Regions from separate parts of the Pantoea phytobeneficialis genome, predicted to be linked through region 2. Evidence: predicted binding sites of a transcription regulator. Region 2 holds the regulator's gene; the other holds the start of a gene.

Region 1 (15,351 bases), 550 kb from region 2:
GCCGCTAAGTTAGGGGGCTGCTGGATCAACGATTAAGACGAATACCGTTGTTTCGGCTCAACAGGCTTGATATAACTGGCTGCGCGTTCGTATCCGGCGGGAAGCGCGGATGCGATGTGAATAATAAAAGAGGGGATGAATAGAGTGAATAAGTCACAGTTGATCGACAAAATTGCTGCAGATGCGGATATTTCTAAGGCAGCAGCTGGACGTGTATTAGATGCATTCATGGGTTCCGTTTCTGACGCGCTGAAAGGCGGTGATGAAGTGGCATTGGTTGGTTTCGGTACATTCTCTGTTCGTGAGCGTGCTGCTCGCACAGGCCGTAACCCGCAAACCGGTAAAGAAATCACCATTCCGGCTGGTAAAGTGCCGGGCTTCCGTGCTGGCAAAGCACTGAAAGACGCTGTCAATTAATGACCGCTGTCACATCCGTTGAAGCATTTTCTTCAGCGGATTGAGGACGCAAAAGCCGTTCTCATGTAACATACGGGCACATCAATTTTGATGTGCCTTTTTTTATTCTGATGCGCAGCAAATGGCCCCTTTGGCTGTTGTCTCCGCAGGGTTGTCAGCTGCCAGCCTGAATTGCAGTTGCGCGATGATGACATCGTGTCAGAGCTTTACATTCACACTACAGCGGAGTGTTGTCATACCATGATGGACAATTTACGTGCGGCGGGTAATCACGTCGTGCTCAAAATCATTCTGGGATTGATTATCCTGTCCTTTGTTCTGACTGGGGTGGGTAACTACCTGATCGGCGGTAACAGTGATTATGCTGCCAAAGTTAACGGACATGAGATCAGTCGTGGAGAGCTGGAGCAGGCGTTCAACACTGAGCGTAATCGTCAGCAGCAGATGCTGGGCGACCAATTCTCGCAGCTGGCCAGTAATGAAGGCTACATGCAGCAGATGCGCCAGCAGGCCCTTTCTCAGCTGATTGACCAGGCTTTGCTCGATCAGTACATCAAAGATCTGCACATGGGCATCAGTGACGATCAGGTCAGGGATGCGATTTTCAATCAGCAGGCTTTCCAGACCAATGGTAAGTTCGACAACGCCAAATACAACGGTCTGATTACCAGCATGGGCTTCACTGCCGATCAATACGCTGAAGCGCTGCGTAAACAGCTGGCAAACCAACAACTGATCAACGCCGTAGCAAACACCGACTTTATGCTAAAAGGTGAAACCAGCAAGCTGGTTGATCTGGTGGCGCAGCAGCGCGAAATTCGTCAGGCCATCATTGATGTCAATGCATTGGCGGCGAAACAAACAACCACCGATGACGAAATCAGCCAGTACTATCAACAGCATCAAAGCAGCTTTATGGCACCGGAGCAGTTCCGCGTCAGCTATATCAAGATGGATGCAGCGAGCTTGCAGGAAAGCGCCAGCGAAGCGGATATTCAGAGCTGGTTTGATCAACACAAAGCCGACTACTCGCAGCCGCAACGTAACCGCTACAGTGTCATTCAGACCAAAACTGAAGCGGATGCCAATGCCGTGTTGGATGCGCTGAAAAAAGGCGAAGATTTCGCTACCCTGGCGAAAAGCAAATCCATCGACCCGATCTCTGCCCGTAAAGGCGGCGACATGGGCTGGCTGGAACCGAACACCACGCCGGATGAACTGAAAAATGCCAATCTGACCGAGAAAGGCCAGCTTTCAGGTGTGATCAAATCCTCGGTTGGTTTCCTGATTGCCCGTCTGGATGATATCCAGCCGGAGCAGGTTAAGCCGCTGTCAGAAGTGCACGATGCAGTTGCTGAAAAAGTGAAGCAGGAAAAAGCCGTTGATGCCTTCTATAAAATGCAACAGAAGGTCAGCGAAGCCGCCAGCAATGACAATGAATCACTGGCAGGCGCAGCAGAGGCTTCTGGCCTGAAAGTGGTTGAAACTGACTGGTTCAGCCAGGACAGCGTGCCGCAGGACCTGGATTTCGACGCGGTTAAACAAGCCATTTTCAACGGTGGCTTAGTCGGACAAAATGGTGCGCCGGGTAATAACTCCGACATCATCTCAGTGGATGGCGACCGCGCGTTTGTCCTGCGTATCAGCGAGCACAAACCTGAAGCAGTCAAACCGCTGGATCAGGTAAAAGCACAAATCGCCGATACCCTGAAGCATGATAAAGCAACCCAGCAGGCGAAAGAGCAGGCGAATAAGTTGCTGGCCGATCTCAATGCCGGTAAGCAGGATGTGCTGCAAGCCGCCGGTCTGACGCTGAGCGCCAGCAAAACCGTCGATCGCAATGCGCAGGACCCGGTAGCACAGTCTGCATTCAACCTGCCGCAGCCGGTTGACAACAAACCGTCATGGGGCGTGAGCGAAGACATGCAGGGTAATGTGGTGCTGGTGGCACTGGATAAAGTCAGCACTGGCAGCATGCCACAACCGCAGATTGACCAGATGGTGAAAGGTGTGACGCAGAATAACGCGCAAATCGCCTTCGAAGCCCTGCTGGAAAACCTGCGCAAAGAGGCCAAGATCAAGTACGGCGCAGCCGCACAAATGCAGTAAGCCTCGCAAAAAAATCAGAATGGTTGAAACAGACAAAGGCCGCTTATGCGGCCTTTTCCATTTCTGAGATTCGGCTTTTGAGCCTGATTCTGTGCTGTGACACTCTGCATCTGCTGTTAAACACAAGGAGAGACACAGCATGATCAAACAAACTTTTCAGGTCTTATTCTTCTCGCTGGCCCTTGGCGGTACGGTGTGTTCCACCAGTCTGGCAGCGGCAGAAAGCCCCAGTGAGACACAGGCAACGCAGGTATCACCGCCAGCGGAAGGACAGGTCAGCATCAATCAGGCAAGCGCAGAAGAACTTGCAGCTGCAATGAATGGTATTGGCCTGAAGAAAGCCCAGTCTATCGTTAGTTATCGCGAACAATACGGCCCATTTACCGCAATTGAGCAATTAAAGGAGGTGCCAGGTATCGGTAGCGCGTTGGTTGAGCGTAACAACGCCCGCCTGAAACTGTGAGAAAGCTCGCGACTCAGGAAGGATGAGGTCAACCTGCATTTACGCTGTGCTATGCTCAACAGGTCCAACCAGTTGTCATTCACAGCGTAATCAGGAGCAATAATGCAGACCACGATCAAAGTGCGCGGTTACCATCTTGACGTCTATCAGCACGTAAACAATGCGCGTTACCTGGAGTTTCTGGAGGAGGCGCGCTGGCAATGGCTGGAGGATGTCGATGCGTTCAACTGGCTGGTACAGCAGAAGCTCGCTTTTGTGGTGGTGAATATCAACATTAACTATCGCCGCCCGGCAGTGCTGGGCGACGTGCTGACGATTGAGAGTGAGATAGCGCAGTTGAATGGCAAGAGTGGCGTTATTTCGCAGCGGGTGTTGTTAGCCGGCGATGGTTCACCGGTTGCCGATGCGGCATTAACCTTTGTCTGCATTGACCTGCGTACGCAAAAAGCAGTGCCAATGGAAGGGGAGTTACGCGAACGGCTGGCGGCATTAATGGTATGACGAGAGGCTGGCGTCAGCGACGCCAGCGGGGTGAAGCGGGATCAGACCAGCCCGCTTTTTTGTTTCATCTGCGCCATGATGGCTGAGGCATTAGCCTGATAATCTGCCAGACCACGGGCGCGCAGATGGCAGGCAGCACATTCGCCACAACCGTCACCTTTGACGCCGTTATAGCAGGTCAGGGTTTCTGCACGCACCAGTGGCAACTGTTGCCAGTAATCCGCCAGTGCCCATGTTTCCGCTTTGTTGAGCCACATCAGCGGCGTTTCGAAACGAATATTGCGCGCCATGCCCAGGCTGACAGCGTTATTCAACGCTTTGACGAATTCATCACGACAGTCAGGGTAACCGGAAAAATCGGTTTCACACACCCCGGTGATGACGGCTTCGGCTTCCACCTGGTATGCATAAATCGAGGCCAGCGTTAAAAACAGAATGTTGCGTCCCGGCACGAAAGTACTTGGCAGGCCGCTGGCGTTGGGATCATAGGCCGGCACCGGGATGTTATCACGCGTCAGGCTGCTGACCGCCAATTCGTTCAGCAGCGTTACATCCAGCACCTTATGCGCGCGTGCGCCAAGTTTCTTTGCCAGTTCGGCCGCAACATCAATTTCTTCGCGATGACGCTGGCCATAATCAAAGGTGACGCAATGCACTTCATCATACTGCTGCAACGCCTGAATTAAACAGGTGGTGGAGTCTTGTCCGCCACTGAATACTACAACGGCTCTTTTCATCTTTTCTTCCGTATAAAACCCAGCCCTTATGGTAATGGCTCAGCTGTGTGATGAACAGTATCGACTGCGGCGGGAGGAGGGATCCACGCGCGGGTAAAGTCGAACCAGCCCAGGCTGTTAAGTTGAATGCCTTCCACGCCAGGAGGGGCAGAGATTTGATAGCGATAATTAAATAACGGCAGTAGATAACCGGCGCGCATCAGTTGCTCAAACAGCTGGTGGCTAAGAATAGCACGCTGCCCCGGGTCCTGTTGTTGCGCAATTTCGCGCAGATGCTGACGTAAATGGATCGCACTTTGCGTTCCCCGGAGTGGCTGCCATAGCGGATCGTTCTCCAGCCAGCTTACGAGGGTAAACAGCGGCGCGTCACCAATCAGGCGATCGCCCATCACCAGATCGGCTTCGGCCAGTTCACGTTCATCGCGCCAACTTTTGACGTCATGAAATATGCAAGTCAGCTGGCAGCCCTGCGCAGCTAATAGCGGCTTCAGGGCTTCCGCCATCACATGTAATTCCACTGGCAGATGATAATGCAAGGTGAGTGCAGCAGGCAGTGTGACCAGCGTTTCTTCCGAGGCAGGCACCGGCCAGCCTGGCAGCAACTCCTGGCTGGGAGTGATCAAGCCTTCATCCAGCGGCAACTGTTGGATCATGCCACTTCGCTGAATCAGGGCAATTAAGGTTTTAGCCTGCGCAGTACTCAGGCGTGCTGAGATACGGGGAGCCAGATAACAGAATCCGAGACTGATGCTGCGATCGACCGGGCGCAGTGTATCCAGCTCGTCAGGATCGCCAATGGCGATTTGTACCGGATGGCGGCAACTGGTGCCCAGGGTGCGATCAAACAGTTGGGGGGTGATCCAGTATTCAACCGCCTGAATCAATGGGCGTTGCAGATGCCAGCGCGCATGGCTTTCCAGTCGTACCAGTTCAGCGGCGAAATGCGTCAGTTTCCATGCACCGCTACCGATGTCATCACGTTCAGGATGTGGCAACAGGCAGTATTGGTGCGCCAGCCGTTGCGGCAGCCAGTAGTCACTGTGACGCAGGCGAATACGTAGCGCCAGTGGATGGGGCGCAGTGATACTTTCCACCGAGGCAAGCAGTCGCAACCCCGGAGTACTATGGCGGATCTTGTTAAACTGCGTGACCAGTTGCGCGGCATACAGCGGTTCATCGTTATGCCAGCTTAATTGCGGGCGCAACCAGAAAAACCAGTCACAGCCCGTGGCGTCATGTTGCCAGTGGTGAGCCAAATCACCCACGACATCGTCGCCGTTGAAGCGTGTCAGACCAGAGAAAATCTGGCGCGCCAGATGCTGTTCGGCACGTCCGGTTATTCTCAGCGGGCGCAAGGGTTCAAGGGCACGATAGTAGGGAATGCGTAATACCGGAGCCTGATTAAGCCACTGACCGCCCATCAACGGACGCAACATGTTCAACAGATGATCGGGTTGCACATCCAGCACCTGCAATGCCTGCACCGCTTCGCCTGCGGCGAGTTGCTGCTGCAAAAGTTGCTGGCGTAGCTGTTCCGGTGACGTGAGAAAGGTCAGGATTCCCTGTTTACCGCGCCCCGCAGCACCCTGCCAACGCAGCCAGCCCGCGTCCTGCCACTGGCGCAGCAGGGTGCGAATATGGCGTTCGCTGCAAAAGCAGTGTTGTGCCATGGCAGAAACACTCAGTTGCTGGGGGGCACCCTGGCTAAGTTGCCAGAGCCGCTGGAATTGATTGACCCGATGAAGTTGCCGCATCACCTAAACCCGGAACAGTTTTCGAAAAGTATTCACTATTAGTTCCGCAATTACCAGGCGATAGTGGGAGTATCACACCGACAGGAGAACTCGCATGGCCCGCCTCGCGGCATTTGATATGGACGGTACGCTCCTGCTGCCGACTCATCGCCTGGGTACAGAAACTCTCGCCAGTTTGCACGCCCTGCATCAACGTGACGTCACGCTGGCGTTTGCTACCGGACGTCATCTGCTGGATATGCAGCCGGTGGTACGTGAGCAAATCACGCTACCCGCCTGGCTGATTACCGGCAATGGTACCCGCGTACACGATCTGGATGGCAAACAGTTATATGGCTGCGATCTGCCGCCTTCTATCGCCGAAGAGGTGATTCATCGCCACTGGCAAACACCTGCGACCATTCATATTTTCAATGATGAAGGCTGGTTTACCGACAAACCGCTGCCCTGGGTGCGGGAAGCGCATGTAATGAGCGGCTTCCACTATCAACTGCGTGATCTGCAACGTATGTCAGCGCATGAAGTCACCAAGATCTGTTTTATTGCCCCGCATGAGACGTTGTGTTTACTGAAAACCGAACTGGATGCGGCATTAGGTGAACGCGCGAATATCTGTTTTTCTGCCTGGGATTGCCTGGAAGTCTTACCGCTGGATTGTCACAAAGGGGCGGCTCTGGCGCGACTATGCCAGCATCTTTCCCTGTCGCTTGCCGATTGTATGGCGTTTGGCGATGCCATGAACGATCGCGAAATGCTGGACCGTGTCGGCAACGGTTTCATCATGGGCAATGCCATGCCTCAATTGAAAGCGGAGTTGCCGCATTTGCCGGTTATTGGACGTTGCGAGACACAGGCTGTGTCTCACTATTTAAATCACTGGATGACCACACCACACCTCGATTATTCCCCCGAATGCTGAGGCTTGCAGTGAACCGGACAGGATGTCCGGTTTTTTATTGCATCTCTCGCTGCCACGGCTGGATATCGCCAATGTGCTGCGCGACCCATTCCGCGTTGTAATAGGTATCCGGATAGCGTTCGCCGCTGTCGCACAGTATCGTTACCAGCGAACCTTGTTCACCCCGTTCACGCATACGTTTCGCTACCTGCAACATACCCCAGAAATTGGTGCCGGTAGAGGCTCCCGGACGACGGCCGAGAATCTGTTCCAGCTTCAGCATGGCAGCAACGGTTGCGGCATCCGGCACCTTGATCATCTCGTCAATCACATCGGGTAAAAACGACGGTTCAACGCGTGGACGACCAATGCCTTCAATCATGCTGCCACGGTCGCTACTCAGTCCGTGCTCGCGGCTGTGCCAGAAATCAAAAAACACCGAGTGCTCAGGGTCAACCACCAGCAGTCGGGTGTCATAGCCTTGATAACGGATATAACGCCCGAGGGTGGCGGAGGTTCCGCCCGTACCCGCACTCATAATCAGGGTATGAGGCACCGGGCAAGGTTCATGCGCCATCTGGCGAAAGATGCTCTCGGCGATGTTGTTATTGCCGCGCCAGTCAGTGGCACGCTCAGCATAGGTAAACTGATCCATAAAATGGCCGTTCAACTCACGCGCCAGTCGTTCCGATTCGCTATACAACTGGCAGGGATCGGTCACGAAATGACACTCCCCACCATAAAAGCGGATCAACTCGATTTTACGTTTAGCCGTGCTGGCGGGCATCACGGCAATAAATGGCAGCCCCAGCAGACGCGCAAAATAGGCTTCTGAAACCGCAGTGCTGCCGGAAGAGGCTTCAATAATTGGCGTTCCCTGGCGGATCCAACCATTGGCCAGACCGTACAAAAACAGCGAACGCGCCAGACGGTGTTTCAGGCTACCGCTCGGATGGGTGCTTTCATCTTTCAGGTAAAAACCAATGCCGGGAAAATCATCCAGGTTAAAGCGAATCAGATGGGTGTCGGCAGAGCGCTGAAAATCAGCGTTAATTTCGTTAATAGCGTGACGAATCCAGGGCGTTTGCATGCTAAGTTTCCGCAAAATTTAATCGCCACAGTGTAAGGCACTGGCAGGAAAAAGAGGTTGCTTTAATCGGTGTATAATGGCTCGATGAGAGAAAAATTTTCTCCCGGAGAGGTAAATGCTAGATAAAACTGACCGTAAACTGCTGGCGCTATTACAGCAGGATTGCACCTTGTCACTCCAGACGCTGGCAGATGCGGTCAATCTCACCACCACCCCGTGCTGGAAACGCCTGAAAAAACTGGAAGATGATGGCATTATTCGTGCGCGCGTGGCGCTGTTAGACGGCGATAAAATCGGTCTGGCGCTGACCGCGTTCATGTTTGTCAAAACCCAGCAGCATAGCAGCGACTGGTATCAGCAATTTGTCAGCGTGGTCCAGCAGATGCCGGAGGTAATGGCGTTCTATCGTATGGCCGGCGAATATGACTATCTGCTGCGTATTCAGGTGGCAGATATGAAAAGTTACGATGGTTTTTATAAGCGGCTGGTGAATGGCGTACCGGGTCTGATTGACGTGACCTCCAGTTTCGCGATGGAAGAAATTAAATACACAACCGCATTGCCGGTAGCACCCTGACGGGTAAAGAAAGAGACAGTCTTGTGCGATTATTCAGCCAGTTAAGTTGGTATTTTCTGCGCGAGTGGCGGCGATATCTGGGCGCGGTCACTCTGCTCATCATCATTGCGCTTCTGCAATTGCTGCCACCGCATTTGGTGGGCGTAATTGTTGATGGCGTTACCCAACATACCTTAAGCACCGGACGACTGATGATGTGGATCGGCGTGATGCTGGTCACTGCGGTGGTGGTTTATCTGCTGCGTTATGTCTGGCGCGTGCTGCTGTTCGGAGCCTCTTACCAACTGGCGGTGAAATTACGTGAAGATTTTTACCGTCAATTGAGCCGCCAGCATCCGGCATTTTACCTGCGTCATCGCACCGGTGATCTGATCGCTCGTGCCACCAACGATGTTGACCGCGTGGTCTTTGCCGCCGGGGAAGGGGTGCTGACGCTGGTGGATTCACTGGTGATGGGTTGTGTGGTGCTGGTGGTGATGAGCGTACAAATCAGTTGGCAGTTGACGTTACTGGCGTTGGTACCGATGCCGATTATGGCGCTGATTATCCATCGTTACGGCAATCAGTTGCATGATCGTTTCAAACTGGCACAGGCGGCGTTCTCCAGCCTGAATGATCAAACTCAGGAAAGCCTGACCAGCATTCGCATGATCAAAGCCTTTGGTCTGGAAGATCATCAATCGCAGCAGTTTGCGGCCATCGCGCGCGATACTGGCGAGAAAAACCTGCGAGTGGCAAGGGTAGATGCGCGTTTTGATCCCACCATCTATATCGCGATTGGTTTCTCCAATTTGCTGGCGATTGGTGGCGGGAGCTGGATGGTGTGGCATGGCAGCCTGACGTTAGGGCAGCTCACCAGCTTTGTAATGTACCTCGGCCTGATGATTTGGCCGATGCTGGCACTGGCGTGGATGTTCAATATCGTTGAGCGTGGCAGCGCGGCCTGGAGCCGTATCCGTGCGTTGCTGGCGGAAGCTCCGGCAGTGGAAGACGGCCAGCAAATGCTGCCGCCGGAAGCCGGGAATTTGCAGGTGGCGATCCGCGAGTTTCGCTATCCGGCGAGTGCCGGTGTGGCGCTCAGCCATGTCAATTTTCAGCTCAAACCCGGCCAAATGCTGGGCTTATGTGGCCCCACTGGCTGTGGCAAAAGCACGCTGTTAAGCTTGCTTCAGCGCCATTTCGACCTTGAACAAGGTGATATTCGCTATCACAACACCCCGCTGTCGCAGTTGCGCATTGATAGCTGGCGCAGCCGCCTGGCGGTGGTGAGCCAGACGCCGTTCCTGTTTTCCGATACCGTCGCCAATAACCTTGCGTTAGGTCGACCCAATGCCAGCCAGCAGGAGATTGAGCAGGTGGCGAAGATGGCCTGCGTTCATGAGGATATCCTGCGGCTGCCGCAGGGCTATGAAACCGAGGTGGGTGAACGTGGCGTGATGCTCTCAGGCGGTCAGAAGCAGCGCATCGCTATTGCGCGTGCGCTGTTGCTGAATGCCGAGATCCTGATTCTGGATGATGCATTATCTGCGGTGGATGGACGCACCGAGCACGATATTCTGCACAACCTGCGGCAATGGGGTCGGGGCCGTACGCTGATTATCAGTGCGCATCGTCTGTCGGCGCTGACCGAAGCCAGCGAGATTCTGGTATTGCAGCAGGGTCAGGTGATGCAGCGTGGCGACCACGACGATCTGGTGGCAGAAAGCGGTTGGTATCGTGATATGTACCGTTATCAGCAACTGGAAGCGGCGCTGGACGAGGATGAGATCAGCGAAGGAGCGAGTCGTGGCTAAATCTGTGCGTCTGTGGCCAACCTTGAAACGTTTACTGGCCTACGGCAAACCGTGGCGTAAATCGTTATGGCTGGCCGTGGGCATGTTATGGCTGGCGGCGGCGGCCGAAGTCACCGGGCCGGTGTTAGTCAGTTATTTTATTGATCATCTGGTGGCGCAACACCAGATGCCGTGGGGCATTGTCGCCGGGTTGGTGGTCGGATTTATTCTGCTGCAATTGCTGGCAGCGGGCCTGCACTATTTTCAGTCGTTGCTGTTCAACCGCGCGGCGATCGGCGTGGTGCAAAAATTACGTTCTGATGTGATGAATGCCGCGCTACGACAGCCGTTAAGCGCCTTCGATACCCAACCGGTCGGTCAAATCATCTCACGCGTGACCAACGATACCGAGGTGATCCGCGATCTGTATGTCACGGTGGTGGCAACGGTGTTGCGCAGTGCGGCGTTGATCGGCGCGATGCTGGTGGCGATGTTTGCGCTCGACTGGCGTATGGCGCTGGTGGCGATAGTAATTTTCCCGCTGGTATTGACGGTGATGTTGATCTATCAGCGTTACAGCACACCGATAGCGCGACGGGTGCGTAGCTATCTGGCCGACATCAATAACGGCTTCAATGAAGTGATTAACGGCATGAGTGTCATCCAGCAGTTCCGCCAGCAGGCGCGTTTTGGTGAGCGAATGGGGGAGGCCAGCCGTTCGCACTATCTGGCGCGAATGGAGACGCTACGACTGGATGGCTTCTTGCTGCGTCCATTACTGAGTTTATTCTCTGCACTGATTTTGTGCGGCCTGCTGATGTTGTTCAGCTTTGCTAACCCAGGCGTATTTGAGGTGGGCGTTCTGTATGCCTTTATCACTTACCTCGGGCGTCTGAATGAGCCGTTGATTGAACTCACTACCCAGCAATCGATGCTGCAACAGGCGGTGGTGTCGGGTGAGCGCATCTTTGAGTTGATGGATGCGACTCAGCAGGATTACGGCACGGATAACCGGCCACTGGCCTCCGGGCGTATTTCCCTGCGTGATGTCAGCTTTGCCTATCGCGCCGATCGTGACGTGTTAAGCCAGATCGATCTGGACGTGCCGCCCCGTGGCTTTATTGCGTTGGTTGGCCATACCGGCAGTGGCAAAAGTACGCTGGCAAACCTGCTGATGGGGTACTACCCGGTGACGCGCGGCAGTATCGAACTGGACGGTCGTCCATTGCCACAACTGACGCATCAGGCGTTACGTCAGGGGGTAGCGATGGTGCAACAGGACCCGGTGGTGCTGGCAGATACCTTGCTCGCCAATGTCCGTCTTGGGCGCGATATCCCGGAGCAGGCGGTGTGGCAGGCGCTGGAGACGGTGCAGCTTGCCGCGCTGGTGCGCGCTATGCCTGAGGGTATTCACACCCGGTTGGGCGAGCAGGGCAATAACCTGTCGGTCGGTCAGAAACAGTTGTTAGCGCTGGCGCGGGTGCTGGTATCGCTGCCGCAAATTTTGATCCTTGATGAAGCCACCGCCAATATCGATTCTGGCACTGAGCAGGCGATTCAGCACGCCCTGCGTGCCTTGCGTCAGCACAGCACGCTGGTGGTGATCGCGCATCGCCTCTCCACTATTACTGAGGCAGACCAGATTCTGGTCCTGCATCGCGGTCAGGTCGCTGAACGCGGTACGCATAGCCAGTTACTGGCGCAACAGGGGCGTTACTGGCAAATGTACCAGTTGCAACAGGCGGGCGATGAACTCGCGGCGGGCATTCCCTTAACGACTGAAGGGTGACTTGCACCTTTTTTGCGCACCTTTATCGGATTATTCTGTAGAAATGCACTTCTTTGAGGCTATAAGCACCAAAGAGGTGCAAACAATTCACTCCTTTCTTCCTTTCCTGCTGGTATTTGTGTTGTTCATCACAGAACGAAGCGCGCTGTAGCGCGGCTAATCTGCTGACTCTGCGGTTTTTTTATTTATGGCACACCCTTTGCTTATATCCCTGCGTGTCCGGTAAGACTCACTCATTAAATACCTGGAGGGGATCGTATGAAGCTGGTTACCGTGGTAATCAAACCATTTAAGCTGGAGGACGTGCGTGAAGCCTTATCCTCTATTGGCATTCAGGGACTGACAGTTACCGAAGTGAAGGGTTTCGGTCGCCAGAAAGGTCACGCAGAGCTTTATCGCGGTGCCGAGTACAGCGTGAACTTCCTGCCAAAAGTAAAAATTGATATCGCCATTGCTGATGATCAACTGGACGAAGTCGTGGATGTGATCAGCAAAGCCGCTTACACCGGCAAGATTGGCGACGGCAAAATTTTCGTTGCGGAACTGCAACGCGTTATCCGTATTCGTACTGGCGAGACCGACGAAGCAGCACTGTAACTAGGCCTTGATTGTGATGGGATGGAAAGAAATGAATAAAATGATGACGAAGTTAGGCCTGACCAGCCTGGCGCTGTTACCGTCTCTGGCCATGGCGGCAGCTCCTGCCGTTGCGGATAAAGCCGATAACGCGTTTATGATGATCTGCACCGCGTTGGTGTTGTTCATGTCGATTCCGGGCATCGCCCTGTTTTACGGCGGTCTGATCCGCGGTAAAAACGTATTGTCCATGCTGACTCAGGTAGCGGTAACCTTCTCTCTGGTTTGTGTGCTGTGGATGATTTACGGTTACTCGCTGGCTTTCAGCGAAGGCAATGCCTTCTTCGGTAGCTTCCAGTGGGCGATGTTGAAAAATATCGAGCTGAAAGCGCTGATGGGCACCTTCTATCAATATATCCACGTTGCGTTCCAGGCTTCCTTCGCCTGTATCACCGTGGGCCTGATTGTGGGTTCCATTGCGGAACGTATTCGTTTCTCTGCGGTGCTGATTTTCGTTGCGGTATGGCTGACTCTGGCTTATCTGCCGATTGCACACATGGTCTGGGCTGGCGGTCTGCTGGCATCTGATGGCGCGCTGGACTTTGCGGGCGGTACCGTTGTTCACATCAACGCTGCGGTTGCTGGTCTGGTCGGTGCTTATCTGGTGGGCAAACGTGCTGGCTTCGGTAAAGAAGCATTTAAACCGCACAACCTGCCAATGGTGTTCACGGGTACTGCAATCCTGTATGTGGGCTGGTTCGGCTTCAACGCTGGTTCTGCTTCTGCGGCCAACGAAATCGCTGCCCTGGCATTCCTGAACACCGTCATTGCGACGGCGGGTGCGGTACTGTCCTGGACCTTCGGTGAGTGGGCACTGCGTGGTAAGCCTTCTCTGCTGGGTGCCTCTTCAGGCTTCATCGCAGGTCTGGTTGCTATCACTCCGGCGTGTGGTTATGTCGGTGTTGGCGGCGCGCTGATTATCGGTCTGGTCGGTGGTTTGGCTGGTCTGTGGGGTGTCACGACCCTGAAGAAATGGCTGCGTGTTGATGACCCGTGTGATGTGTTCGGTGTGCACGGCGTGTGTGGCATCGTGGGTTGTATCCTGACTGGTGTGTTCGCTTCCTCTTCACTGGGTGGCGTAGGTTATGCTGAAGGCGTAACCATGGGCCATCAGGTATGGATCCAGCTGTTCAGCGTGGGTGTCACCATCGTCTGGTCTGGTGTGGTTGCCTTCATTGGCTTCAAACTGGCCGATATGATTGTTGGCCTGCGTGTTCCAGAAGATCAGGAACGTGAAGGTCTGGATGTTAACAGCCACGGCGAAAACGCTTACAACCAGTAAGAGCCGGGCTGAAAAAGAGAGCAGTGCGCTAAAATAATAAAAAGCAGAAGGGGCGAGTCATCGCCCCTTTTTTATTCGCTGCGTTGGCGCATCACCCCTTCCTGCACCGTGGTTGCCACCAGCGTGCCATCCTGAGTAAAAAACTCCCCGCGTACAAACCCGCGTGCACCTGATGCTGAGGTGCTGACAACGCTATACAGCAGCCATTCTGACAGGTCGAACGGGCGGTGGAACCACATTGAGTGGTCGATAGTCGCGACCTGCATGTCGGGCTCAAGGAAGCCTTTGCCGTGCGGCTGAAGCGCTACAGGCAGGAAGTTGAGGTCTGATGCATAGCCAAGCAGATATTGGTGAATCCGACGATCCTGCGGCAGTTGACCGTTAGCACGCACCCACACCTGACGTACCGGCTCATCAACACGGCCTTTCAGCGGGTTGTGAATCTGCACCGGACGAATATCGAGAGGACGTTCAGAGAGGAATTTTTCCCGTAATTTAATCGGCAGATGCGCTGCCAGCTTATGCGCCAGATCCTGTTCCGATGGCAAATTATCCGGGGCGGGGACCTGTGGCATGCTGTTCTGATGCTCAAATCCGCTTTCCGGTGCCTGGAACGAGGCCGTCATGTAGAAGATCGGTTGTCCATTTTGTACAGCGCTGACGCGGCGCGCGCTAAAGCTTTTGCCATCCCGTAGAGTTTCGACATCATAGATAATGGCTTTCTGGCTATCGCCCGGACGCAGGAAGTAACTATGGAATGAGTGAATGATACGTGCTTCCGGCACTGTCTGTTTCGCTGCATAAAGCGCCTGGCCAACCACCTGACCACCAAACACCTGACGCAGGCCGAGGTCTTCGCTTTGACCGCGAAATAATCCCTCTTCCAGTTTTTCCAGATTCAACAAATTAAGCAGGTTGTGCAGTGCCTGGCTCATAACGGATTCCTCAGTGATACCGGTCGGGCAAGTGTGAAAGATCCGACCAGTTGTCGTCAATCTTTTTGCCGTGGTTTCAGCAATCTAAGACCCGTCTTAAGCGCATTGCGGATTTTTGTGCCAGAATTAAGGGCATTCGGCGGTTGAATAGCTGCACATTATTTTTGCCGCCGACAATCATAGTGTTCATAAGGAGACGACATCAATGAAACTCTGGCAAATCATTAGCGGTATGACATTGGCTGTGGCGGTCGCAGGGTGCGCGGATCACAGCAAACCGGTGGCAACGCCAACGTTGGGTGCAACGGTTGCCGGTCAGCAAACGGCCATTGCGCAGCCGAATGTAAGTGGCTCCATTTATATTCGCCAGCGTATTGCGTTACCGCCGGAT
Region 2 (15,351 bases):
CACGATATGCGCGCCTTTCAGACGACCATCAACCGAGGCTTTGACATAGCCCTCTTCCAGTTTGATCTCCGCACCCAGCTGCTCAAGGCCGGTAATGTGCAGATCAACCGGACGTGCACCAATCGCGCAGCCGCCCGGCAGTGACACTTGTCCCTGACCAAAGCGCGCAACCAGCGGCCCCAGCGCCCAAATGGAGGCTCGCATGGTTTTAACCAGATCGTAAGGCGCACAGAAGACATTAACTTCGCGCGCATCAACGTGTACCGAACCATTGCGTTCAACTTTCGCACCCAGCTGACTCAGCAGCTTCATGGTGGTGTCGATGTCACGCAGTTTCGGCACATTCTGAATCTCTACTGGCTCTTCAGCCAACAGCGCTGCAAACAGAATAGGTAGCGCAGCGTTTTTCGCCCCGGAGATGGTGACTTCACCACTCAAACGGGTCGGGCCTTGCACACGAAATTTGTCCATTAACATGGTTCTCAATATCCATCCCAACAAGCCCGCCTGAGCAGGCTTGTGCACTTAGAAACCGTTAAGTTTCCGATCGCGCGCCCACTCGGCAGGGGTATAAGTTTTAATAGAAACCGCATGAATGCGATTATCCGCAATATATTCCATCAGAGGCGCGTAAACCGCCTGCTGTTTTTTAACCCGGCTCAGCTCGCCAAACATCTCACCGACGGCAATCACCTGAAAGTGGCTGCCATCGTTGCTGAGGACATGTACTTCGTCTAACGGCAGCGCCTGCATCAGCACAGCCTGAACTTCACTATTTTCCATCGCTCTTTGCTTCAAGTTAATAAGAATAAGCCAGACATCTTAGAGGAAAGTTCCTGACTCTTAAATACGCAAAAGCCCCTGAAAGCATCAGGGGCTTTATAGATGTGGATAATGATTAGGCGGTTTGTTCCGCAGAAACAATTATCTGCTGGAGGTTATAAAGCGTAATCAGTGACTGGAGTTTCTCGGTAATACCGCTAAAGCATGGCGTGCTGCCTTGCGCACGAACGATTTCACGTAAATGCACCAACAACGCCAGACCTGCCGAATCAACACGATCCAGCGCAGCCACATCAATGGTATCGATGCCTGCCATAGCCGTTTCACGCTGATGCCACAAGGCAAGAAGCGTATCACGGTCCAGTTTGCCGCTCAGGGCCAGTGTGCTGCCAGTGCGCTGCCAGCGTAATGGTTCGCTCATTATTGCTGCTTATCCAGAGAGATAGGCTGCGCTGCTGAGGCTTTCAACTGCGCGGTCAGACCATCAATACCTTTGGTGCGCAGCAGATCGCCCCACTCATTCTGTTTGGTGGTGATCATACTGATGCCTTCAGCCACCATGTCATAGGCTTGCCAGTCACCGGTGCGGGTGTTCTTACGCCACTGGAAATCAAGGCGAACCGGCGGGCGACCATTAGGATCAATAATCGTGACACGAATTGCCAGGATATTGGCATCGCCAATCGGCTGTTCCGGTTGGATTTGGTAGGTCTGACCGTGATACAGGGCCAGAGCCTGACCGTAAGCCTGCGCCAGATAATCACCAAAAGCGGCAAAGTAAGCATCACGCTGCGCAGGAGTCGCATCACGATAGTAACGGCCCAGCACCAATGCACCGGCGTATTTGATCTGGACATACGGCAGCAATTCCTGGCGCACGATATCGCGCAGGTAGTTCGGGTCCTGCTTGATCTTCGGCTGTTCGTTTTTCAGGCGAGTAAAGGTTTTCGCCGCCGCTTCATCCATCAGTTTATAGGGATTGCTCTGGTCCGCGGCCGTAGCGGCCAGGGGAACGATGGCCAGCATGGCAATCATCAGTAAACGTTTTAACATCGTGTTGTACCTCTTGGGATTATTCCGTTACTGCGGGTGCGCTCTCCGCACCCTGTTGTTTATTATCGTTTTTATTGTCGCCGCTCTTATACAAGAACTGGCCAATTAAATCTTCCAGCACCAGCGCCGATTTGGTATCGCGCAGCGTACCGCCATCTTTCAGCATCGCTGATCCGAGATCCGGGTCATCAAAGCCCAGATTCAACGCCAGAAACTGTTCACCCAGTAATCCCTGGGTGCGGATCGCCAGTGAACTGGTGTCCGGTATTTTGTCAGCGTATTGATCGCTGATCGCCATCGTCACGCGCGGCGACAGGGTTTTATCATCCAGAGAGATATCGGTCACTCGACCAATCACCACGCCGCCAATCTTGACCGGCGAGCTGACTTTCAGGCCGCCGATATTATCGAACGTGGCATACAGCTTCCATGTAGGTTCAGTCCCCAGCGACTTCAGGTCAGCAACACGCAGGCTGAGAAACAGCATTGCCAGCAGAGCCAGCAGCATGAAGACGCCTACCCAAATTTCGTTTTTCTTGCTTTGCATTGCATCATTTCCCAAACATCAGTGCTGTCAGCACAAAATCCAATCCGAGTACCGCCAGTGAAGCGTGCACCACGGTACGCGTCGTCGCCCGACTGATCCCTTCCGAGGTCGGGATGGCATCATAGCCATTGAACAGCGCAATCCAGGTTACCGTAATGGCGAAGACTGCGCTTTTGATAATGCAGTTGATGACATCAGTACGGAAATCCACGGCATTTTGCATCGCGGACCAGAAGAACCCTGGATCGATCCCCTTCCAGCTGACACCCACCAACGCGCCGCCCGCAATCCCCACAGCCGTAAAAATCAACGCCAGCAGCGGCATGCTGATAAAACCAGCCCAGAAACGCGGTGACACCACGCGGCGCAGCGGGTCGACTGCCATCATCTCCATGCTGGAGAGCTGCTCAGTCGCCTTCATCAGGCCAATTTCCGCCGTCAACGCCGATCCTGCGCGCCCGGCAAACAGCAAGGCGGTGACCACCGGGCCAAGTTCACGCAGCAGCGACAGCGCCACCAACATGCCAAGGCTGGTTTCCGCGCTGTAGGTGGTGAGAACCAGATAGCCCTGCAATCCCAGCACCATACCGATAAACAACCCGGAAACCATGATGATCAGCAGTGACATGACGCCCACGCTGTAGAGTTGCTTAATCAGCAATGGCGCGTGTTTGCGAAACGCCGGTTTACCCACCAGCGCATGAAACAACATCATTCCTGCGCGACCAAACGCCGCACAGGTGTTTATCCCCTGACGTCCAAGTGACGCCAGCGCCTGTAACAACATCAGTTTAGGTTCTCCCTGCTTGGGTCAAATCAGCCAGATAATCCCCGGCCGGAAAGCGGAATGGCACCGGGCCATCCGCATGCCCCTCAATAAACTGGCGCACGCGTGGATCTGCGTTTTGTCGCAATTCAGGCGCACTTCCCTGAGCAATAACTTTTTGCCCGGCAACAATATAGGCATGATCCGCAATGCTCAAGACCTCTGGCACATCGTGCGAAACCACAATGCAGGTTACGCCCAGCGAATGGTTCAACTCATCAATCAATTTCACCAGCACACCCATAGTGATCGGATCCTGACCGACAAAGGGTTCATCAAACATGATCAGATCCGGCTCCAGCGCAATCGCGCGCGCCAGGGCAGCACGCCGTGCCATACCGCCCGACAGTTCCGCCGGTTTGAGTTGTGCCGCGCCGCGCAGCCCCACCGCCTCCAGCTTCATCATCACCGTGCTGTGCAGCAGCTCCGGCGGTAATTGCGTATGCTCACGCAACGGCCAGGCGACATTGTCAAAGACGCTAAGATCGGTAAAAAGTGCCCCCGACTGGAACAACATGCTCATTTTTTTACGCACTTCATACAATCTGCTGCGCGACAATGAGGGAATGTTCTCATCGTGAAACCAGATTTCACCTTTATCCGGTTGCAGCTGGCCACCAATCAGACGAAGTAATGTGGTTTTACCAATACCTGACGGCCCCATGATGGCGGTAACTTTGCCCGCCGGTACCGTTAAGGATATGTCGTCGAAGATGGTGCGATCTCCGCGCGAAAAGCTCACGCCACGAACCTCAACCAGATTCGCTTGTTGCTGGATCATCTTTACCTCTTAATGGGGATCGGGCGTTATCGTGTCCGGGGATGGTAGCCTGTAAGGCCGCAATGCACGAGAGTTTTACAGAAACTTACCCACCCGGTGTGGCGAAAACCGCCTTAAAATTTACTTTTGCCTCTCAGACAGTCAAAATCAGCGCCTGTTTCAATGCGCTAATGTTTTTACCCGTCGGTCAAGGTGTGCCGACACCCCCGGCCATCAAGGATTTTTCATGTTCGTAGCCACTGCCCTGCTGTTCATTGGATTGATTTTACTGGCTTACGGTGCTGACCGATTAGTTTTCAGTGCCGCGATCCTCAGTCGATCCTTTGGCATCCCGCCATTAATCATCGGTATGACGGTGGTCAGCATCGGCACTTCGCTTCCAGAATTGATCGTCTCTTTCTCCGCCGCGCAACATGGGCAGATGGATTTAGCAGTAGGCACAGCTCTGGGTTCGAACATCACCAATATTTTGCTAATCCTGGGCGGCGCGGCGCTGCTGCACCCCTTAACCGTCCACTCCAATCTGATTCGTCGCGAACTCCCGTTAATGCTGCTGGTCTCACTGCTGAGCGGCATCATGTTGTTTGATAATCATCTTAGCCGCCTCGATGGTGTGGCTTTGTTGCTGATTGCGCTGGTTTATCTGTTGGTGGTGATCCGCATCGCGCGCCGTGCCGAACGCGAGAACAATGACACCCTGACGCGCGAACAATTAGCCGAGCTACCACGCGATGAAACCGGTAATACCGTGGCCTTCCTGTGGCTTGCTGTGGCGTTGCTAATCCTGCCTATGTCGACCCGGATGGTGATCGATAACGCGACGGTCTTTGCCGACTATTTCGGGGTGAGTGAACTGGTGATGGGCCTGACGCTGATCTCGGTAGGTACCAGCCTGCCAGAGCTGGCGACTGTGATTGCCGGGGCCATGAAAGGCGAGGACGATATCGCCATCGGCAACCTGATCGGTGCCAACATTTATAATCTGGCTATCGTACTGGGCCTGCCTGCGCTGATTCATCCGGGCAGTATTGATCCCCACGCGTTTGCCCGGGATTACTGGGTCATGTTGGGGGTTAGCGTGTTGTTCGCCCTGCTGTGCCTGCAACCGCGACGCCGAATTGGCCGGGCAGCAGGCACCTTGTTGTTAGCTGGATTTATCGTGTGGGTGTGCTGGCTGTGGCTTAGCCCCATGTTTACCCCAAGTTAATAAGGACAGACTGAGCATGTCACATCAGCGACTGGATTTTGACTTTCAACAGGCGGGCAAAGCGGTGCTGCGCATTGAGCGCGAAGGACTTGAGCAACTCGATCAATATATCAATGACGATTTCTCCCGCGCCTGCGAAATGATCTTTGCCTGTCGGGGCAAAGTGGTGGTGATGGGTATGGGCAAGTCCGGACATATCGGCAAAAAAATCGCCGCCACGTTCGCCAGCACCGGAACGCCAGCGTTCTTTGTTCATCCGGCGGAAGCCAGCCACGGTGACCTTGGCATGGTCAGCACCGATGATGTGGTGGTGGCCATTTCTAATAGCGGCGAATCCAACGAAATCCTCGCGCTAATCCCGGTTCTTAAGCGACAGAAAGTCCAGCTGATTTGTATCACCAGCCGTGCCGACAGCGCGATGGGACGTGCCGCCGATGTGCATCTGTGCGTCAAAGTGCCACAGGAAGCCTGTCCTCTTGGGCTGGCCCCAACCACCAGCACCACCGCAACGCTGGTGATGGGCGATGCGCTGGCCGTCGCGCTGCTGGAAGCGCGTGGCTTTACCCAGGAAGATTTTGCACTGTCCCATCCCGGTGGAGCTCTCGGACGTAAACTGCTGCTGCATGTCAGCGACATCATGCACAGCGGCGACGAGATCCCGCATGTCTCTCGGGATGCCTCACTGCGTGATGCGTTGCTGGAGATCACGCGTAAAAATCTCGGCCTGACGGTGATCGTTGATGACCTGATGAAAATCGAAGGCATCTTTACCGATGGTGACTTGCGTCGGGTGTTTGATATGGGTATCGATTTCCAGTCAGCCAGCATCAAAGATGTGATGACACGCGGCGGTATTCGCGTACGTCCCAACCTGCTGGCCGTTGACGCCCTTAATCTGATGCAAAACAAAAACATCACTGCGCTGCTGGTGGCCGATGACGATCGCCTGCTCGGTGTGGTACATATGCATGACATGCTGCGCGCTGGCGTTGTCTGAACAGGAAAAGAACATGAGTGTTGAAACAGCTGCAATCGAGACCTGCTATGGTCCGGTAAGCGCAGAAGTGATGGCGCGCGCAGCGCAGATCCGCCTGCTGATTTGTGATGTGGACGGCGTAATGTCAGACGGCCTGATTTATATGGGCAACAGCGGCGAAGAACTGAAAGCTTTCAACGTGCGCGATGGCTATGGCATTCGTTGCCTGCTGACCTCCGGCATTGAAGTGGCTATTATTACCGGCCGCAATGCCAAACTGATGGAAGATCGCTGCAAAACCCTCGGCATTACGCATCTTTACCAGGGACAATCGGATAAGCTTTTGGCCTGGCGCGAACTCCTGGATAAACTGTCATTATCTGCGGAACAGGTGGCGTATATCGGTGATGACCTGATCGACTGGCCGGTAATGGCCCGCGTGGGTCTGAGCGTAGCGGTCGCCGATGCGCACCCGATTCTGTTGCCGCGCGCGCATTACGTCACCCGCATTGCCGGTGGCCGCGGTGCGGTACGTGAACTTTGCGATCTGATCTTAATGGCGCAGAACAAATTTGAGGATGCCAAAGGGCAATCAGTATGAGTAAAAGCAGGCGTTGGATAACGCTGATTCTGGCCCTAATCGCTCTGGTGCTGATTGGCTGGAATCTTACCAACCAGGATGAGAGCAAAGCGCCGGTTACCACCAACGACCAGGAGCCGACTTACACCAGTTCGACTTCTCACACCGTGGTGTACAATCCAGACGGTGCGCTGGCCTACAAACTGATTTCGGATAAAGTGACCTACTTTGCTGCCGATGAACTGAGCTGGTTCGATAATCCGGTGATGACCACTTACGACGTGAATAAAATTCCGACCTGGTCTGTGCGCGCCGATAAGGCAAAGCTCACCAAAGATCGTATGCTTTATCTTTACGGCCACGTTGAAGTGAACACCCTGACGCAGGATTCGGAGCTGGAACGCATTAAAACCGATAATGCGGTGGTCAATCTCGTCACCCAGGATGTTACCTCAGACGATCAGGTCACCCTTTATGGCCGCAGTTTTAACTCTACTGGCATGAAGATGCGCGGCAACTTACGGACGAAAAATGCCCAGTTGATTGAAAAGGTCAAATCCTCCTATGAAATCCAAAATGAAAAACAACAGCCTTAAATTACTGCTGGTCAGCGCCCTGTTAGCCACCAGCTTGCCCGCTCTGGCATTAACCGGGGATTCTGACAAACCCGTGAATATCGATTCAGAGAATCAGTCGCTGGATCTGCAAGGCAATGTCGCTACCTTTACCGGCAACGTCATCGTGACTCAGGGATCGATCAAGATCACCGCCGACAAAGTCGTCGTCACTCGCCCGGGTGGTGACAGCAAAAAAACCATCGTTGATGCCTGGGGCAACCCGGCAACCTTTTATCAGATGCAGGACAACGGTAAGCCGGTACAGGGTCATGCGGCCAAATTGCACTATGAACTGGCGAATGACTTTGTTGAGCTGACGGGTAACGCCTACATTGAACAGTTGGATAGCAATATCAAAGGCGATCGCATCACCTATCTGGTGAAAGAACAGAAAATGCAGGCCTACAGTCAGGGCCAGAGCAAACGCGTGACCACCGTGCTGGTGCCGTCGCAGTTGCAGGACAAAAACGGTTCATCCCAGAGCCAAAAGAAGAGTAACTAATTTCTATGGCCACACTGATCGCTGAAAACCTGGCGAAAGCCTACAAAGGCCGCCGCGTGGTAGAAGACGTTAGCCTGCAAGTTAAATCCGGCGAAATTGTCGGATTGCTTGGCCCCAACGGGGCCGGTAAAACCACCACCTTCTACATGGTGGTCGGAATTGTGCCGCGCGATGCCGGTCGTATTGTGATTGATGATGAAGACATCAGCATTCTGCCGCTGCATGCGCGTGCCCGTCGCGGCATTGGTTATCTGCCGCAGGAAGCCTCGATTTTCCGTCGCCTCAGCGTTTACGACAACCTGATGGCCGTATTGCAGATCCGTGACGATCTCAGCGAAGAGCAGCGTCAGGATCGAGCCAACGAACTGATGGAAGAGTTCCACATCGAACACCTGCGTGACAGCATGGGCCAGGCACTCTCCGGCGGTGAACGCCGTCGTGTCGAGATTGCCCGCGCGCTGGCTGCCAATCCTAAGTTTATCCTGCTGGATGAACCATTTGCCGGTGTTGACCCGATTTCCGTCATTGATATCAAGAAGATCATTGAACATCTGCGCGACAGTGGGTTGGGTGTGCTGATTACCGACCACAACGTACGCGAAACCCTTGCCGTTTGTGAACGCGCTTACATCGTCAGCCAGGGGCATCTGATTGCTCACGGCACACCCGATGAAATACTTGCAGATGAGCAGGTTAAGCGTGTTTATTTGGGCGAAGAGTTCAGACTCTGATAAGGTGTCGGAACCTCCGACGTTTGCTTAGGAAATTCAATCCGGATTATGAAGCAAGGTTTGCAACTCAGGCTCAGCCAACAGCTGGCGATGACACCCCAGTTGCAGCAGGCAATTCGCTTGCTGCAACTCTCTACGCTTGAACTCCAGCAGGAATTACAACTGGCGCTGGAAAGCAACCCATTGCTCGAACAATCAGAACTCCATGAAGAAGTAGACGCACGCGAATATCAGGAAAGCGAAGCCCTCGACACCCGCGAGGCGCTGGAACAGAAGGACATGCCGGAAGAGCTGCCGCTCGATGCAACCTGGGATGAAATCTACACCGCCGGAACGCCTTCCGGTACGGGTACCGATTACCAGGATGATGAGCTGCCGGTCTATCAGGGCGAAACCACGCAGTCGTTGCAGGATTATCTGATGTGGCAGGTTGAGCTGACACCGTTCACCGATACCGACCGCGCCATTGCGACTTCGATTGTCGATGCCATTGACGACACCGGTTATCTCACCGTGACGCTCCAGGATATTTGCGACAGCATCGGTGATGAAGAACTGACGCTGGAAGAAGTGGAAGCGGTATTGAAACGCGTACAGCGTTTTGATCCGGTCGGCGTTGGCGCACGCGATTTGCGTGATTGCCTGCTGGTGCAGCTGTCCCAATATGCCGCCGATACGCCGATGCTGGCGGAAGCACGGTTGATTGTGAGCGATCATCTTGATCTGCTGGCCAATCACGATTTCCGTAGCCTGATGCGCATGACGCGTCTGAAAGAAGATGTGCTGAAAGAGGCAATGTTGCTGATTCAGTCGCTTGATCCGCGCCCAGGTCAGTCGGTCAACACCAGCGAGCCTGAGTATGTCATCCCGGATGTACTGGTACGCAAGGTCGGCACCCGCTGGACAGTTGAGCTAAATGCCGACAGCGTACCGCGTCTCAAAATTAATCAGCACTACGCTGCGATGGGCGGTGCGGCGCGTAATGACAGCGACAGCCAGTTTATCCGCAGCAATTTACAGGAAGCCAAATGGCTGATTAAGAGCCTGGAGAGCCGTAACGACACGCTGCTGAAAGTGACTCGCTGTATTGTCGAGCAGCAGCAGGCGTTTTTTGAACAGGGCGAGGAGTACATGCGTCCGATGGTGCTGGCGGATATCGCCCAGGCCGTGGATATGCATGAATCCACCATTTCCCGTGTTACCACGCAGAAGTACTTGCATAGCCCGCGTGGCATCTTTGAACTGAAATATTTTTTCTCCAGTCATGTGAATACCGAAGGTGGCGGCGAAGCCTCCTCGACGGCAATTCGTGCGTTGGTGAAAAAATTGATCTCTGCGGAAAATCCCGCAAAACCCTTGAGCGACAGCAAACTGACCTCCATGTTATCTGAACAGGGCATCATGGTGGCCCGCCGTACGGTTGCTAAGTATCGCGAGTCTTTGTCCATCCCGCCCTCGAATCAGCGCAAGCAGCTGGTTTGAATGTATTGAGAAGGAAGACCTATGCAAATAAACCTTACCGGACTGAATGTAGAGATTACCGAGCCGCTGCGCGAATTTGTAAATAGCAAATTTGCCAAACTGGAACACTATTTTGATCGGATTAATCAGGTCTATATTGTTCTGAAAGTGGAAAAGGTAACGCAGATTGCTGATGCAACACTGCATGTGAACGGCGGTGAATTGCACGCGACATCGGAAGCGGAAGACATGTACGCGGCGATTGACGGATTGATCGACAAGCTTTCCCGTCAGTTGACCAAACATAAAGATAAACTGAAAAAACACTAACCTTCACGCTTGCAGAGTACTGATAGGTTCGGTACTCAGAGCACAGAATGGGGCGGGCTGACCGCCCCGTTTTGTCATCTGCGCAAGCGCCAACAGGAGACACTGCATTTTTCCCGTGATAAGGGGTAAAGTGGGTGATCCTCGCGGCTATGTGAACTCGCAAGTGAAACGATGATGAACAACGATCTGACACTGGAATTGAGCTCGGTCCTTACGCTGGACTGCACCCGCAGCGGCGTACACTGCCAGAGTAAAAAACGTGCGCTGGAAATAATCAGCGAACTGGCAGCCAAACAGCTCAATCTGCCTCACCAGACGCTTTTCGAAGCGATCCTCACCCGTGAACGCATGGGCAGTACCGGTATTGGCAATGGTATTGCCATTCCACATGGCAAACTGGAGGAGGACACGCTGCGCGCCGTAGGCGTGTTCATTAGCCTCGATCAACCTATCGCTTTTGATGCGGTGGATAACCAGCCTGTGGACCTGCTGTTTGCGCTACTGGTGCCCGCAGACCAGTGTAAAACCCATCTGCATACATTATCGCTGGTGGCAAAACGTCTGGCAGATAAAACCGTCTGTCGCCGTCTGCGCGCTGCGCAGAGCGATGAAGAACTCTATGCCATTATCACAGAAGCGCAGGAAGACCACCCTTAAGCGACAGATACTTTTACCGGCCAATGCGCCGGTTTAAAACGGGAGAAATGTGATGGTGCTGATGATCGTTAGCGGTCGGTCAGGCTCAGGAAAATCAGTCGCGTTGCGTGCGCTTGAGGACATGGGGTTTTACTGTGTCGATAACCTGCCAGTGGTATTGCTGCCAGAACTGGCCAATACCTTAAGCGAACGCAACATCTCTGCTGCCGTCAGTATCGACGTGCGCAATATGCCGGAATCACCGGAGATTTTCGAAACCGCGCTTAACAACCTGCCGGACTCGTTTTCGCCACAGTTGCTGTTCCTCGACGCCGATCGCAACACGCTGATCCGTCGCTACAGCGACACACGCCGCCTGCATCCACTCTCCAGTAAGAATTTGTCACTGGAAAGCGCGATTGATGAGGAGAGCGACCTGCTTGAACCACTGCGTTCACGGGCTGACCTGATCATTGATACCTCCGAGATGTCGGTGCATGAGTTGGCTGAAATGCTTCGCACCCGTCTGCTGGGTAAACGCGAACGCGAGCTAACGATGGTGTTTGAATCCTTTGGCTTCAAGCATGGCATTCCGATTGATGCCGATTATGTGTTTGATGTGCGTTTTCTGCCTAACCCACACTGGGACCCAAAACTGCGTCCGATGACCGGCCTTGATCGCCCGGTGGCCGCGTTCCTCGACCGGCATACTGAAGTGCACAACTTTATCTATCAGACACGCAGCTACCTTGAATTGTGGCTCCCCATGCTGGAAACCAATAATCGTAGCTATCTCACTGTCGCAATCGGTTGTACCGGTGGTAAGCATCGTTCGGTCTATATCGCCGAACAACTGGCCGACTATTTCCGTTCGCGCGGTAAAAATGTGCAATCCCGTCATCGCACCCTGGAAAAACGCAAATCATGACCGTGAAGCAAACCGTTGAGATTCGTAATAAATTGGGCATGCATGCGCGCCCGGCGATGAAGTTGTTTGAACTGGTGCAAAGTTTCGACGCAGAAGTGCTGCTGCGTAATGAAGCAGGAACGGAAGCGGAAGCCAGCAGCGTAATTGCGCTGCTGATGCTGGATTCCGCCAAAGGCGGCCATATTGAGATTGAAGCCAGCGGCCCGGAAGAAACCCAGGCGCTGGCAGCGGTAATTGAATTGTTTGAAGCCGGTTTTGATGAGGATTAACCGCTTCAGTGCAATTTGTAGCGGTTAAGGAAACCTTCCCCACCCAGTTGCCGCATCTGGCGCATAATCCATTGCTGTCTCTGACGGATGTAACCTGAAGGGGCGTCGGCGCGAAAACGGATCGGATTAGGCAATACCGCCGCCAGCAGCGCCGCTTCTGCCATAGTCAGGCGACTGGCGGGTTTATGAAAATAGCGCTGGGATGCCTCTTCTACCCCAAACACACCGTTGCCAAATTCGGCGATATTCAGATAGACCGTAAGAATGCGTCGCTTGGTCCAGACCGTTTCGATTCCTACCGTCAATCCCGCTTCCAGCCCTTTACGAACCCAACTGCGTCCATCCCACAAAAACAGGTTTTTCGCGGTTTGTTGCGATAGCGTCGAAGCACCACGCATCCGTTCATCACCCTCGTTATCCAGCACCGACTGAATCGCGGCAACGTCAAATCCCCAGTGTTCTGGAAATTTTTGATCTTCAGAGGCAATGACCGCCAGCGCCATCCACGGTGAGATCTCATCCATGCTGACCCAATCCGAATGCGCCACATAGCCAAAATTGCCGTGCAGCCAGGCACCCAGCTGTCGTTCAACCATCACTGCGGAAAAAGGCACCGGCAAGAAGGAAAATAGCAAAATCCCTGCCAGCCAAATACCCAGCCAGGCGAGAAGAAATTTTGCGATCCACACTTTTACACGTTGCCAAAGTTTCCCTTTATTCTTAGCCATCAAATTATCTCTTACCTGTTCCCTGTATTAATCAATCACCAAGGTCACCATAGCATTCGATGATAGTCGAATACGAAGAATCGCTGCCTGACCAGTTGATTTATCGAACAAATTCATTGCCTGCGCAACCATCGTTCCTTTAATAGAGCCAAATACATCAAGCACTTCCGCTATGAAGGAATCGGTTCCATGCTTAAATACTCATCGGAAAAGTTGCTGACAGACACTTCATTAAATGTTATCAAGATCACGCAAATTGGTTCACGATACTTAACATTGAAATTTCACAGTGGTTGATCCCTCTCATTGATTATTGAGAGCATTCCGAAAAAAATGTGTAAATTATCCGCAAGGGCTTTGCGCTATCTTCGAATTATGGTTAAGCAATTTGCCTACTTTTTGGTTTACATCCATCGTTAAAACCTGAATCTGGAACTTTCTATCGATGGTTTCCAAAACGTTTTGGATAACCCGCGCCACCAACCGTGTTTCATGCCATATTTCATGCATTTACTACGAAAAAAAGCGAATTTTTCCTGACCAGGCGACTTTCGTCGCACTTGCCGGGTTTTTACGTCACTTCAGCGAGTTAAAACCCGACCAAAAACAGAACGACTGGTCAAAATTAATGCAATGAGTCAAAGAAATTGATTCCTTGCTTGACTGTGTCAGCAAATTAATGTTTTCTGTATTTAAACGCTGCTCAACATCACACAATTTAATGAATCTTGTCACAAGTGGTGACGAATTTGCTAAGGTGGTTTTGAAGCGTTAACCAATACCACGCTGTTGCTCAGGATAGACCTCAAATAATAGCAGCAGCGCCATTTTCCCTGGTGTTGGCGCAGTATTCGCGCACCCCGGTTTCGACTGGGGTCATTTTTTTCTGGTCCTTGTTACTTTTCCCGCGCTGCAACCCATTCACGTAAGACATTCACGTCATGCTGCCATTCTTGTTTTAATTCGTCGATCCACTCCTGAACGTTGTCCCACCACGCAGGCAATTCGGGTGACTGGATCTGTTTGGCCAGCTTTTGCAGATGCAGCAAACCGACCGAACCCGCTGCACCTTTGATTTTGTGACCCTCTTCGGCAATGCCTTTCTGGTCGCGCGCCATCATGTTCGAGTCAAGCACGTCGAGATAGCCTGGCATCATCTTTTCAAACATCGTCAGGCTTTGCGTAATCAACCCAGGCCCCACCAGCTCGATATACTGTTCCAGCATGGGCACATCCAGCAGCGTCCGGTTTTTCTCTTCTGACGGTTCAGCCATCGGGGTGTCGGTTTCCGTCTGATAATCCCAGAACTTTTTAATCATCGCGGTCAGTGCAGGGACGGCCAGTGGTTTGCTCAGCACATCATCCATACCGGCATCCAGATACTCTTTTTTATCTTTCAGCACGTTGGCGGTCAGAGCCACTAACGGTGGCAGCATCTCTCCGGCGTGTCGCTGATGAATGGCACGCGACACATCAAGGCCGGTCATATCCGGTAACTGGATATCCAGCAGCACCAAATCAAACTCCTGCGGGTCGAACATCTCCAGCGCGGCGGTGCCGGTCATCGCCACCTCCACGCTACAACCGAGCTTCTCCAGCACCGAACGCGCCACAATCACGTTCAGTTCAATATCCTCAACCAACAGGACATGCAACGCCGGCAGTGGCATCGCATCGTCCAGATTGTCGTCCTCAACCTCTTCCGCGACCCGTGGTGCCTTTATCTCGACGGTGAAGCAGGAACCCTGCCCCTGAACGCTACGTACCGTGATATCGCCGCCCATCGCCTGTGCCAGACGACGTGATACTGCCAGTCCAATCCCCGTGCCCGTGGCGGGTTTACCACCATGCTGATCTTTCACCTGATAATACATGGCGAAGATTTTGTCCTGTTCCTCTTGTGGGATCCCCATGCCGGAGTCTTCCACCTCAAAATGCAGCGTCTCATCCTGGTGATAGGCAACGCGCACCACGATCTCGCCCTGCTGGGTAAATTTCACCGCGTTACCAATCAAATTCCACAGGATCTGCCGCAGTCGGGTGCCATCCGCCGAAATTTTATGGGGCAGCGGCAGTTCAGGCGACATGACAAACTTTAGCCCTTTCGGCTGTGCCAGCAGACCAGAGAGGTTTTCCAGGTCCGCCAGGAAGCCGGTAAAGTCGAGCGGTTGGTTATCGAGTTGCACTTTACGTCGCTCGATTTTGTCCACCTCAATCACATCATTAAAGATGTTGCCCAGGGTGATGGCGGAGACGTGAATGGTTTTCAGGTACTTCAACTGCTCCTGATTGAGGTCGGTATCCAACAGAATGCGGCTCAGGCCAACAATGCCGTTAAGCGGCGTACGCAGCTCGTGGCTGATAGTTGAGATAAAGGTGGTTTTCTCACGGCTGGC

The links. The regulator sigma-54, encoded in region 2, starts transcription at its own class of promoters, with help from an activator protein. The targets are predictions, from matches to a motif close to GTTGGCACANNTTTCGCTNT.
Region 1: the regulator sigma-54 is predicted to act here: its motif matches at 12,294-12,313, upstream of glnK (P-II family nitrogen regulator).

Annotation. Positions count from the first base shown of each region.
Region 1 covers NZ_CP024636.1:1,084,474-1,099,824, forward strand. The annotation lists gene hupB (nucleoid-associated protein HU-beta) at 145-417, shown strand; gene ppiD (peptidylprolyl isomerase) at 658-2,526, shown strand; gene CTZ24_RS04875 (ComEA family DNA-binding protein) at 2,666-2,989, shown strand; gene CTZ24_RS04880 (acyl-CoA thioesterase) at 3,092-3,490, shown strand; gene queC (7-cyano-7-deazaguanine synthase QueC) at 3,532-4,227, opposite strand; gene CTZ24_RS04890 (SgrR family transcriptional regulator) at 4,254-5,981, opposite strand; gene cof (HMP-PP phosphatase) at 6,076-6,900, shown strand; gene CTZ24_RS04900 (PLP-dependent cysteine synthase family protein) at 6,935-7,969, opposite strand; gene CTZ24_RS04905 (Lrp/AsnC family transcriptional regulator) at 8,085-8,546, shown strand; gene CTZ24_RS04910 (SmdA family multidrug ABC transporter permease/ATP-binding protein) at 8,570-10,339, shown strand; gene CTZ24_RS04915 (SmdB family multidrug efflux ABC transporter permease/ATP-binding protein) at 10,332-12,107, shown strand; gene glnK (P-II family nitrogen regulator) at 12,366-12,704, shown strand; gene amtB (ammonium transporter AmtB) at 12,736-14,025, shown strand; gene tesB (acyl-CoA thioesterase II) at 14,097-14,960, opposite strand; gene CTZ24_RS04935 (YbaY family lipoprotein) at 15,166-15,351, shown strand, end outside.
Region 2 covers NZ_CP024636.1:536,838-552,188, reverse strand. The annotation lists gene murA (UDP-N-acetylglucosamine 1-carboxyvinyltransferase) at 1-471, opposite strand, end outside; gene ibaG (BolA family iron metabolism protein IbaG) at 526-783, opposite strand; gene mlaB (lipid asymmetry maintenance protein MlaB) at 899-1,204, opposite strand; gene mlaC (phospholipid-binding protein MlaC) at 1,204-1,836, opposite strand; gene mlaD (outer membrane lipid asymmetry maintenance protein MlaD) at 1,856-2,383, opposite strand; gene mlaE (lipid asymmetry maintenance ABC transporter permease subunit MlaE) at 2,388-3,170, opposite strand; gene mlaF (phospholipid ABC transporter ATP-binding protein MlaF) at 3,175-3,990, opposite strand; gene CTZ24_RS02415 (calcium/sodium antiporter) at 4,217-5,197, shown strand; gene kdsD (arabinose-5-phosphate isomerase KdsD) at 5,214-6,194, shown strand; gene kdsC (3-deoxy-manno-octulosonate-8-phosphatase KdsC) at 6,208-6,774, shown strand; gene lptC (LPS export ABC transporter periplasmic protein LptC) at 6,771-7,349, shown strand; gene lptA (lipopolysaccharide ABC transporter substrate-binding protein LptA) at 7,318-7,872, shown strand; gene lptB (LPS export ABC transporter ATP-binding protein) at 7,878-8,603, shown strand; gene rpoN (RNA polymerase factor sigma-54) at 8,652-10,085, shown strand; gene hpf (ribosome hibernation promoting factor) at 10,107-10,394, shown strand; gene ptsN (PTS IIA-like nitrogen regulatory protein PtsN) at 10,569-11,051, shown strand; gene rapZ (RNase adapter RapZ) at 11,104-11,958, shown strand; gene npr (PTS phosphocarrier protein NPr) at 11,955-12,227, shown strand; gene mtgA (monofunctional biosynthetic peptidoglycan transglycosylase) at 12,233-12,955, opposite strand; gene arcB (aerobic respiration two-component sensor histidine kinase ArcB) at 13,852-15,351, opposite strand, start outside.